2 regions of the Streptococcus sp. HMSC062D07 genome follow, and region 2 is predicted to be linked to the other one. Evidence: predicted binding sites of a transcription regulator. Region 2 holds the regulator's gene; the other holds the start of a gene.
What was found. The regulator Rex, encoded in region 2, represses fermentation and respiration genes when NADH is low (regulators of the CRP and FNR family bind a similar motif). The targets are predictions, from matches to a motif close to TTGTGAANTANTTCACAA.

Region 1 (6,165 bases), on a different contig from region 2:
CATGTCACAAAAATAAAAGTTAGTAGAAGATCCAATAAAAAGGTGATAAGTCTTGCAGAGGTAAATTTAATTAATCGATTAAACCAGTTTTTTCTTTCTTGCTTAAATACAAATGTGTCATTTGTAAAGAAAGCAAATAGGATTCCAGCAATATTTCCCAAGGCAGTCGCAACTAACTCTTGATGAGTAAGATAGAAGATGACGATGCGGACAAATATTGATACTACGGTAGTAGCAACGCCGAAAAATAAATAAGATAAAATTTCGTTATCGAAGAATTTTTTAATGTATCTTTTCATAAGATTAGTATAGCATAAAGCATTTAAATGTGCTATACTAATAAAGTTGACTTGCTCAACCCTTGGTGCTTAGCTTCTTTCACCAAGCATATTAGACGCGGGATAGCCGCTAAAGGAGAAAACATGAAAAAACTTACTGTCCGCGATTTGGCTGACATTGCCATTGTCGCAGCAATTTATGTGGTTTTGACTATTACACCACCACTCAATGCCATTAGTTATGGAGCTTACCAATTCCGTATTTCTGAAATGATGAATTTCCTAGCTTTTTATAATCCTAAGTACATTATCGGTGTTACTCTTGGATGTATGATAGCTAATTTCTTCAGTTTTGGACTCATTGATGTCGCTGTAGGTGGAGGATCAACTCTTGTCTTCCTAAGCTTAGGAGTTTGGTTGTTCAGTAAATATAGTAAAGACTATCTTTTTAATGGATTGATTCGAAAAGATCATTTCTTCTTTTCAATTCTATTTTCAATTTCAATGATCACTATTGCTGCTGAATTAAACATCGTAGCAGAAGCACCATTCTTCTTTACATGGTTCACTACTGGTATCGGAGAATTCGCTTCACTAATTGTTGGTGCAATTATCATTGGTAAAATTGGTCAACGTATTGATTTGACTAGATAAAGACATCTTATCAACCATTCGTAAAAAGGGCTGAACTTTGTTCAGTCTTTTTCTTTGACAATAAAATAGATGCTCATTAAAAGTGGTATAATAGGTTAAAAAAGGCGGTTTAATCATGATAGATTATTTTTTGATTGGGATAAAATCGATGATGAAAAGCTCGGTTTTGACTTTTGCTATTTACTTTATTTCCTTCCTTCTTTTACTGATTCTATGGCGTCGTTATGTCATTGTGCGTCAAAGTGGTGGAAACTATTTTGCCCCGTTTCATATTGCTAAGGGAAGATTATACATTCACACGATTATTCTTTTTAGAAAAAGGATTGTTCCTCTGGCTGAAGTTAGACAGATTGATATTGATTACGTTCGAGGGAGAAGAATGAATGGGGACAGGTATCATCTGTACTTTACAAGGAAAGATGGAAAATCTTTTACTTTTCATTTTGGAAAAAGCAAAAGAAACGAGGAGTTATTGAAAAATCTTGCCAATGTGGCCAAGAAGTGCCATATTAAAATCTATTATTATTATTAAGAGTCGATTGCTAAAATTGAATTGTTGTCATTTGTGACAATTGTCAAATCCAGGAGAGTAGCTAATATGCTTCAACTACAAGTAATAAGAGAAGATAATCAACTGAGAAACTTATTGATGAAAGAATGCGATATTCTCTTTTATGACCAGTTGAAAGAGGTTGAATTTTCTCAGAACAATGAAGTTTATTCTCTTTCGCCCATAGCCTTTGCTAAAGACGGTAGTGGGGGAGAATATGTGATTCTTGAGGATGAGAGTATCGGCTTTATAGGGAGTGAAGGCCAAGTTGGTCGGGTAGCAGAAAGTCTTGACGACTTGCTTACTTTCTTACTCCATGCTGGTTCTATCACTGATTTTTCTTGTCGTTTACTCTATCAAAACAAGGATTTGTTGGTAAAATTCTGTCAAGGATTTCTCAATAAAGCACGAGAAAACTACCAGTCAAAAGGCGAAGAGTGGGATAAAGTGAGAGCTGGACTTGTACAATAGTTGGGACTCGAATTTCAGCCAGAGAAACTGCAAGAGTTAGCGTTCAATTTTTATCATTCAGCGATAAGAACCCCTCTATTCACTTGTAAATATGGTCATGGTGAGAATGAATATGTCAGCGATTCTGTTTTATCAGATATTGTCGGCTTGTGGGTTTCAGAGCTTGTAGGATTGACTGCAGAAGAAATTGAAGCTTTTGCTAACATTCAAATGTAAAGAACAAGAATTTATTCCACTTCTTCAGCATTTTCACATCTGACCCAGGATAGTTTTTTACCAAAACTTGTAGCTAAGAAGTTAGCTCGTCCAAGTGAATTGGTTTTACTTGAAGGTATTCTTGCCAACGTGTTTGTTAATATCGCTATTTTGTCTTCAATCTTAGTCAAAGATGCGTCTGCAAAACTTTGGATTATATTGTCAGCAATTTCTATGTTTGTATTTTTATCAAACGAGCACATTGCTGCAAATTTTGCGTCATTTAGTATTGTTAAATTTAGCATTGTTTCTAATGAAGTTCAGCATTTCGAAATCGCAAATATTCTCCGTCATTGGGGTGTCACCTTTGTTGCTAACTTAATAGGTGGTGGTTTCTTGATTGGATTACCATATGCCTTTTTAAATAAAAATGAAGAGACTTATGTAGACTAAAAATTATCAATTGAAGTGGGGAGAAATGCTAGGTTTCTCTCTTTTATTTTAGTTAAAAATATATTAATTATAATAAATAGTTCTAGAAGTTCAGGAATTGTTTTCAGTGATATTAGAAGTCTAAAACCTTAAAACTACAAGAGTGTAAACGATTCCGATAATTTTAAAAAATATTAGTGATTGATTTAGGAAAGCCTTCCCATAATTTCGATCTTATGTTATAATATTCACAAATAAAAGTTTTAGGAGTTTATATGGTCTCATCAGAATTTATTTCAAAAATAGAATTTGCTTGTAAGAAAAAGGAAAGTCTTTACAGTCAAAGTAAATTCAAATATGCAATTCGTTCAATGTTTGCAGGTGCTTTCCTTACCTTCAGTACAGCTGCTGGAGCTGTTGGTGCTGACTTGATCAATAAAATCGCTCCTGGTAGCGGACGCTTCCTTTTCCCATTTGTTTTCGCTTGGGGATTGGCCTACATTGTCTTCTTAAATGCTGAATTGGTAACATCTAACATGATGTTCTTGACAGCTGGTAGCTTTTTGAAAAAAATTAGCTGGAGAAAAACAGCTGAAATTCTTCTATATTGTACTTTCTTTAACATAATCGGTGCCCTTATCGCTGGTTGGGGATTTGCTCATTCAGCAGCTTACGCTAATCTAACACATGATAGCTTTATTTCTGGAGTTGTAGAAATGAAGTTGGGACGCTCTAATGAACTAGTTTTACTTGAAGGTATTCTAGCGAATATCTTTGTAAACATCGCCATTCTTTCATTTGTTTTAGTTAAGGATGGTGGCGCAAAACTTTGGTTGGTTCTATCAGCCATTTACATGTTTGTATTCTTAACAAATGAGCACATCGCCGCAAACTTTGCATCCTTTGCTATTGTGAAGTTCAGTGTTGCTGCTGATTCAATCGCGAACTTCGGTATTGGAAATATTCTTCGTCACTGGGGTGTAACCTTTATTGGTAACTTTATCGGCGGTGGTCTACTGATTGGATTGCCTTATGCCTTCTTAAACAAGAACGAAGATACATACGTAGACTAAAAGTTGGATTGATTCCAACTTTTTCTTTTTGTTTTTCCATGCTATAATGAATGTAGTAATGTTAAATACAGAGGAAAATCATGAACGAAATTAAATGTCCAAATTGTGGGGAAGTTTTTACAGTTAATGAAAGCCAATATGCAGAGCTGATTTCTCAAGTTCGAACTGTAGAGTTTGATAAGGAATTGCATGAACGCATGAAGCAAGAGCTGGCCTTGGCTGAGCAAAAAGCCATGAATGAACAGCAGACAAAACTAGCGCAAAAAGACCAAAAAATTGCCCAGCTTCAAAGTCAAATTCAGAACTTTGATATCGAAAAAGAATTAGCCAAAAAGGAAGTAGAGCAAAGTGCTAGTCAAAGTCTGCTAGAGAAAGAAAAAGAAGTTCAAGCACTGGAGAATCAGCTGGCTACCTTACGCTTGGAGCATGAGAATCAACTGCAAAAGACACTGTCTGATCTAGAGAAAGAAAGAGACCAGGTCAAAAATCAGCTCCTTTTACAAGAAAAAGAAAACGAGCTTTCTCTGACTTCAGTTAAGCAAAACTATGAAGCCCAACTTAAGGCAGCAAATGAGCAGGTTGAGTTTTACAAGAATTTCAAGGCTCAACAATCAACCAAGGCCATTGGGGAAAGTCTGGAGCAGTATGCGGAAAGTGAGTTTAACAAGGTCCGTAGCTTTGCCTTTCCAAACGCTTATTTCGAAAAGGACAACAAGGTTTCTGCTCGTGGGTCTAAAGGAGACTTTATCTTCCGTGATTTTGATGAAAATGGGCTAGAATTCATTTCCATCATGTTTGAGATGAAAAATGAAGCTGACGGAACTGAGAAAAAGCATAAGAATGCCGATTTCTACAAGGAGTTGGACAAGGATCGTCGAGAAAAGAACTGTGAGTATGCCGTATTAGTGACTATGCTTGAAGCTGATAATGACTACTTCAACACAGGGATTGTGGATGTTAGCCACGAGTATGAGAAGATGTACGTCGTTCGTCCTCAGTTCTTTATCCAGTTGATTGGTCTCTTACGTAATGCGGCTCTTAACTCTCTTAAATACAAGCAAGAACTAGCACTTATCCGTGAGCAAAATATTGACATCACCCACTTTGAAGAAGACCTAGACGCCTTCAAGGTTGCCTTTGCTAAAAACTACAATTCAGCATCTGTCAACTTCGGTAAGGCTATTGACGAAATCGACAAGGCCATCAAACGCATGGAAGAGATCAAGAAATTCTTGACCACTTCAGAAAATCAACTCCGCCTCGCAAACAATAAGTTGGATGATGTTTCTGTAAAAAAATTGACTCGGAAGAATCCAACTATGAAAGCGAAATTTGAAGCACTAAGGGGAGAATAGGAGGATCCTATGCAGATACGAAAAGCAACCATGAAAGATGCTGAGGCCCTACTGTCTTTATACGAAGACTTGGGCTATCCAACGACCGCTTCTAAGCTGTCTCGACGTTTAGAAATGATTCTTTCTCAACCACATTATGGCTGTCTTCTAGCTGAAAAAAACGGAGAAATTTTAGGTTTTTTAGGTTATGCAAAGCTCTTCTTTTTTGAAGCAGATGGATCTTACTATCGTATTTTAGCTTTGTCAGTTGCAAAAGAAACAAGACGGCAAGGAATTGCTAGTAGGCTAATCGATGAATTGAAAAAACAAGCGATAAAAGAAGGAGTTGAGGCACTGGCTTTAAATAGTGGATTAACCGCTGAACGAAATGCTGCACATCATTTTTATCAGGCAGTTGGATTTGAAAAAGTGACTGCCGGCTTTGCCTTGCATTTAAAAACTCCACATAAATAGATTATGATAAAATAGTAGAGGGAACGAAGTCATGTCTTCAACAAAAGGGAAAACCTTATATTTTAACGATAAGAGCATGGATTATGTGACCTTTGGTAAAGGAAAGAAGCATCTCGTTATCATACCAGGATTGGGTGATGGACTACAGACGGTTAAAGGTATGGCTATGCCTTTTTCAATCACATACCGTGTACTTGCCGAACGTTACAAAATTTATGTTTTTTCTAGAATCAATGAGTTGAGGCAGGGATATACGACACGGGATATGGCAGCAGATGTAGCAGAAGCAATGGAGACACTAAACCTAGATACCGCCTATGTCATGGGGATTTCACAAGGTGGAATGATTGCTCAATGGTTAGCTGTGGATTTTCCAGAAAGGGTTAAAAGACTCATCCTAACAGTGACAACAGCAAAGCCTACTCAACTTGCTAGAGAACGAATTGAGCATTGGCAAAACCTCAGTCAATCTGGAAATTTTAAGCATCTCATGCTGGATATTGCAAAGCACTCCTACATGCAAAAGAGCTATCAAAAGTGGCGGTTGCTTTATAATGTCATGGGAATCTTTGGTCATATTAAAGATAAACAACGAATTGATATTCAGTCTGTATCTTGTCTGAAACATGATAGTCTAGATTTTTTGGAAAAAATCAACTGTCCTACGTTAATCATTGGAGCAGAAAAAGATGATGTTCTTGGCG
Region 2 (6,165 bases):
TTGCTCCTACAAGGTCTTGAGACACTATCTCTCCGTGTTGAACGTCATGTTCAAAATGCTGAGAAAATCGTTGATTTCCTTGTGAACCATCCAAAAGTTGAAAAAGTCAATTATCCAAAATTAGCTGATAGCCCTTACCATGCCTTGGCGGAGAAATATTTACCAAAAGGTGTTGGTTCAATCTTTACCTTCCACGTTAAAGGCGGAGAAGCAGAAGCTCGTAAGGTGATTGATAGCTTAGAAATCTTTTCAAACCTTGCAAACGTAGCAGATGCCAAATCATTGGTCGTTCATCCAGCAACTACAACTCATTCTCAATTGTCTGACTCTGACTTAGAAGCAGCAGGAGTAACTAAAAATCAAATCCGTCTATCAATTGGACTAGAAAATGTCGATGATTTGATTGAAGATTTACGACTAGCACTTGAAAAAATCTAAAAATAACTAGTTTTTATGAAATTAAGCATCCTTCTCACGAATAATAAAGTGAGGAGGATTTTTATGTATAGTATTTCATTTCAAGAAGATTCGCTTTTACCAAGAGAGAGACTAGTTAGAGAAGGAGTAGAAGCACTCAGCAACCAAGAATTACTGGCAATATTACTAAGGACAGGCATAAAACAGGCCAATGTTTTTGAAATAGCACAGAAGATCTTAAATCAGCTGACATGTTTAACTGACCTAAAAAAAATGAGTCTACAGGAATTGCAGACTCTATCGGGTATTGGACGTGTTAAGGCTATCGAACTACAAGCCGTTATTGAATTAGGCTACCGTATCCATAAAAGGGAAACAGTGGAAATGGAGAGTATTCTCAGTAGTCGAAAGTTAGCTAAAAAGATGCAGTCTGAGCTTGGAGATAAAAAACAAGAGCACCTAGTGGCGCTCTATCTGAATACTCAAAATCAAATTATTCACCAACAGACTATTTTTATCGGGTCTGCCACGAGAAGCATTGCTGAACCGAGAGAAATTCTCCACTACGCTTTGAAGCATATGGCAACATCTGTGATTCTTGTTCATAATCATCCATCAGGAGCAGTAGTTCCTAGCCCCAATGATGACCATGTTACGAAGCTTGTTAAAGAAGCCTGTGAATTAATGGGATTGGTGTTATTGGACCATTTAATTGTCTCTCATTCTGATTATTTTAGTTACCGCGAGAAGACGGACCTAATATAAGATTATTTTTTGAAGTTTAGAGGCCCCTGCTCAAACGCTTGTAAAGCATAGGACTCAACTTCGTTCATATCAATTTTAGGAAGAGGATCAATTGTAGGGACTAGCAACTTTTCTTGCACGATAAAGTCAATAATAGCATTGAAGTCTTCAATTTTATAATACTTTTTTGAGTGGATTAAGATATCTCTGTAAAAGACAAGCGAAGAACGAAATCTGCCTTTAAATTTAGCATCTGCCTTTTTACAAAATGGTTTTGCCTTTTTAGACATTTCTTTCAGTTCTTTTTGTTTGTCTTTTAGTGAGAGTTTGTCGAGATACTCTTTATTCTTAGAAAATGATTGGTAACTTTCTGCCGTTAAAAGACTATATAGATTAGAAAGTTGAAAATAAACTTCTATTTTCTTTTCCTTATAGGTTGAGAAATGGTCAATTTCCTTGCTCTTAACAGATGAGAAAACATTAACTTCTAAATCTCTCAAAAGCTCGTGAGTAGAAGGTAGATTAAGTTCATTCATAATTAATTAGCTAATTTATCAAAATTATAATTCATTGATGACATAGTCGAAAAGTGTTTTATCTTTGGGGCGATTTTCAAAGAGAAATTCAGGATGCCATTGAACACCAAGATAAGGGAAACCGTCCGTAGTTGTAACAGCTTCGATAATACCATCTTTAGGATCATGTGCTACAACCTTAAGATTAGGAGCTAAATCTTTGATGCTCTGATGGTGGAAAGAATTGATATGAGAGATTTCTCCATAGATTTCTCTTAGAATAGTATCTGGTTCGGTGACAAGCCGCTGAGTGGTGTATTCAGCGGAAGTATCTTGCCAATGATCTTCGATATCTTGATAAAGAGACCCGCCCATGGCTACGTTAAAAAGTTGAGTACCACGACAGACAGAAAAAATTGGTTTCTTTTGCTTGATTGCTTCTTTAATGAGGGCTAACTCAAAAATATCACGTTGAAGGTGGTAATCGTCGCTATCAATAGCTTTTGGCTCACCATAGTATTTAGGGTCAACATTTTGTCCACCAGTTAAAATAAGTTTATCAATTAAACTAATGTAGTAACCGGCCATTTCTTCATCACCAATTGGTAGGATAATGGGGATACCTCCAGCTTCCTTAACTCCTTCAACAAAGCCTTGGGCAGCATAACTCATCATAAGCTCATCGTCTGGATGGGCTTTTTCGTTTCCTGTAATCCCAATAACTGGTTTTTTCATAAATCAATTCGCTTTCTAATCCTCTTTTCGCATGAAATAGAGGAGGGTTTGAAGTTCGCTAGTAAGATCGACATACTGAACAACTACGTCTTTAGGAAGATGTAGGTGAACAGGAGAAAAACTGAGGATACCTTTGATACCAGCATCAACCAAAAGTTCCGCAACTTCTTGAGATTTAACACTAGGAACAGTAAGAATAGCAGTTTTAACATCACTATCCTTAACTTTATCCTTTATTTGAGAGATTCCATAGATTGGGACACCGTCGGGTGTCTTGGTACCAACCTCAGGATGATCATCTAGGTCAAAAGCCATGATGATTTTCATTTTATTACGCTCATGAAAGCGGTAGTGGAGGAGGGCATGTCCCATATTTCCAATACCCACAAGCATAACATTGGTAATAGAATTATCATTTAAAAGATCAGCGAAAAAGTTCATGAGCTTTTTGACATCATAGCCAAATCCACGACGTCCAAGTTCACCAAAGTAAGAGAAGTCACGACGAACAGTGGCAGAATCAATTCCAATCGCTTCTGCAATTTGTTTGGAATTAGCTCTTTCAATTTTCTCGGCATTAAATCTTTTAAAAATACGGTAATAGAGAGAAAGTCTCTTTGCTGTTGCTTTAGGAATAGCAGACTGTTTTTCTTTCACAAAATCACAACCTTTCTATCTACTATTTTATAGAAAGCTTGTGAAAATTGCAACAATAACGAAAAAAAACTAAGAAAAAATCTTAGTTTATCTTAGTTTCGTGGTAAGTTCTTAAAAAGCGGTAGAGGTTACCAAGAAGTCCTTGATAGATTTCAACTCCATCATGTGTTAATGAAGTAATATGAGTAGTATCAGGGAGAGTTACACAACCTGATAGAGAGAGCATAAGAGCTTCATAGTCTTCGTATTCTTGCACACGCTCTACTTGATAGGAGTCCTTGTAAGTTAATCGAAACATAATGACCTTCTATCTTTCGCTTTTTGTAAATACGCCACGTTCAACCAGGCTATCCATCAAAAAGTAGAATTTCTCTTGGTGGATATGAGTTTCTTCTGATTTGAAGATATCAACTAAACGTAGACCAAATTTATCAGTGATATTGATTTTTACACCAGTTAAGTCTTTGTTGATGATAATCTTAAGTTGGAATCCTTCTCCGCTATTTGGAACTTTTTCAAGTAGTCGCGTTAATTCATAGTTACCAACTTTAGTTTCAAAAAAAGTATTATCTTTAAGCGTAAATTTTTTAACAGTTGGACTAAGTGTGTATTCGTAACGACAATTTTTAAGTTTAATCGTTTGTTCAAATGCCATTAAGTTTATCCTCCGATGATATTTTTAAGAGTTTTAGCAAGAGTTATCATTTCTTGTTCTGTATTTAAAGGTGAAATGCTGACGCGTACAGACTCGTTTAAGCGAGGGGATTCTTCTCCGTAGAAGGCTTGAAGAACATGACTGACCTGAACAACACCAGCTGTACAAGCAGAACCTGTTGAAATAGAAATACCTTCAAGGTCTAAACGAAGTAGTAGTAGATCGTTGCGTTGTCCCGGAAATCCGATATTTAGGACATAAGGGAGTTGCTCTTTACCTTGATTGAGATAATAGGTTGAGCCAGCCATCTCAGTTAGAAAAACTTTCTTTAGTTTTTGAACTTTATTAAAGTTAGCCTCTAGATGATCTATATCGTCCTTAAGAGCTGCAACCATACCTATAATTGCGGGAAGGTTTTCTGTCCCTGCTCTTTTTTTCTGTTCTTGATCTCCACCATGTAGATAAGGATCAAAATCTGTAGAAGCAGCGTATAGGAAACCGATACCCTTTGGACCGTGAAATTTATGAGCAGAAGCACTGAGGAAATCTATTCCTAGTTCTTCAGGAAGAATCTCTAGCTTCCCGACAGCTTGAACAGCATCTACATGATAAGCAGCTGAATGGACTTTTAAAATCTGACCAATTTCAGCGATTGGTAAAAGAGTACCTGTTTCATTGTTAACATACATAGTTGAAACGAGAATAGTATCTTCACGCAGTGCATTTTTGACTTGATCTGCAGTGATTTCATGATTGTCGTCGGGTTTTAAAATAGTCACTTCAAACCCAAAATTTTCCACCAGATATTCAATTGGTTCAAGCACAGCGTGATGCTCGATAGCAGTAGTAATAATGTGTTTTCCGCGATTTTGATGACGAAGACAGTAGCCGATAATAGCTGTATTATTACTTTCTGTACCACCAGAAGTGAAGAAAATGTGTTGGGGCTTTGTACCTAGTATACCTGCTAACTCTTGACGGGCTTCACGTAATAATTTTCCTGCTTGACGCCCATGACCATGAATACTAGAAGGATTGCCATAAGTCTCTTGCATGACTTGAGTCATTGCTGAGATAGCTGCAGATGACATGGGTGTCGTAGCAGCATTATCTAAATAAATCAAAAACTCACCTAATTTCTATTTAAATTTAAATAGTGGACTAACTGGTTTTCTTTCATGAATACGAACCATGGCATCACCAATTAGTTCGCTTGCTGTAATATATTGTACATTCTTAGGTTTTTTACTTTCTGTCAATACAGAATCTGTCACCAAGACTTCCTTGATATTAGCTGCATCCAACAACTCTGCAGCACCGTTGACGAACAATCCATGGCTGGATACCGCGTAGATTTCAGTAGCACCATCGCGTTCCAAAATTTTGGCAGCTTCAGAGAAAGTACGGCCTGTATTAAGAATGTCATCGATTAAGATTGCTTTCTTACCTTCAACCTCTCCGATAATGTAACCTTGGCTACGTTCAGAATCATCTTGAGCATAGTCAATAATAGCAATCGGAGCATCAAGGTATTCAGCAAGGCTACGAGCACGTTTTACACCTGAGTTTTTAGGGCTGACAACAACCACATCTGGACCAGTTAAACCTTTATCAATGTAGTGTTTTGCAAATAGCGGAATTGTATAGAGGTTATCTACAGGAATATCAAAGAAACCTTGTACCTGAACAGCATGAAGGTCCAGTGTCAAAACACGGCTAACTCCAGCTTTTACCAACATATTTGCAACAAGTTTAGCTGTAAGAGGTTCACGCGAAGAAGCGATACGGTCTTGACGAGCATAACCAAAGTATGGAAGCACAACGTTAATGGTATTTGCACTAGCACGAACACAGGCGTCAACCATGATTAATAGTTCCATCAAGTGGTTATTTACAGGGTAGCTGGTTGATTGGATGATATAAACATCATATCCACGAACACTTTCTTCGATATTAACCTGGATTTCACCATCGGAGAATTGACGTGATGACAACTTTCCAAGTGGAACACCTGCAGCATCTGCAATTTTTTGAGCTATTTCATGATTGGATGAAAGAGAAAAAAGCTTCATATTTTTTGTATCTGACATTGATAAACCGTCCTCTATAAACTAAGTAAATCGGTGAAAAAACATTTTTAAAGGAAAGTGTTTTCTTTCACAGATTCTATTATTTTTTATCCCTTCTATTTTATCAAAAAAAGAAGATTATTTCAGTATTTTTTCATATTTTCTATAAATCGTACTAATTTTGAAGGAGCCTTCTTATATTGGATTTCATTTGCTCGTAAAAACTCTTGAAAATCAAGGTTTCCTTGGACGCCGTTTTCTACTTCCAGTTCAAGTTCATAATCAACAATATCGAAGTAGTGGCTTTGATCAAGAGCCATGAGCCCAATAGCTGTTTCTTTTTCGTAACGAACAGTAGTTAGGCAACCTAAAA

Region 1: a site for Rex is predicted at 2,817-2,834, ahead of HMPREF2957_RS06290 (formate/nitrite transporter family protein). Genes of this name have one in related genera too.

Annotation. Positions count from the first base shown of each region.
Region 1 covers NZ_KV815331.1:118,143-124,307, forward strand. The annotation lists gene HMPREF2957_RS06265 (GtrA family protein) at 1-299, opposite strand, end outside; PreQ1 riboswitch class II at 328-425, shown strand; gene HMPREF2957_RS06270 (QueT transporter family protein) at 423-932, shown strand; gene HMPREF2957_RS06275 (hypothetical protein) at 1,048-1,464, shown strand; partial or broken gene HMPREF2957_RS06280 (hypothetical protein) at 1,531-2,169, shown strand; partial or broken gene HMPREF2957_RS06285 (formate/nitrite transporter family protein) at 2,182-2,601, shown strand; gene HMPREF2957_RS06290 (formate/nitrite transporter family protein) at 2,856-3,653, shown strand; gene HMPREF2957_RS06295 (DUF2130 domain-containing protein) at 3,734-5,008, shown strand; gene HMPREF2957_RS06300 (GNAT family N-acetyltransferase) at 5,018-5,461, shown strand; gene HMPREF2957_RS06305 (alpha/beta fold hydrolase) at 5,493-6,165, shown strand, end outside.
Region 2 covers NZ_KV815334.1:305,225-311,389, forward strand. The annotation lists gene HMPREF2957_RS08285 (O-acetylhomoserine aminocarboxypropyltransferase/cysteine synthase family protein) at 1-438, shown strand, start outside; gene radC (RadC family protein) at 502-1,182, shown strand; gene HMPREF2957_RS08295 (hypothetical protein) at 1,185-1,697, opposite strand; gene HMPREF2957_RS08300 (gamma-glutamyl-gamma-aminobutyrate hydrolase family protein) at 1,722-2,411, opposite strand; gene HMPREF2957_RS08305 (redox-sensing transcriptional repressor Rex) at 2,427-3,068, opposite strand; gene HMPREF2957_RS08310 (DUF4649 family protein) at 3,151-3,366, opposite strand; gene HMPREF2957_RS08315 (DUF1831 domain-containing protein) at 3,376-3,723, opposite strand; gene HMPREF2957_RS08320 (cysteine desulfurase family protein) at 3,729-4,847, opposite strand; gene HMPREF2957_RS08325 (ribose-phosphate diphosphokinase) at 4,863-5,813, opposite strand; gene HMPREF2957_RS08330 (CYTH domain-containing protein) at 5,936-6,165, opposite strand, start outside.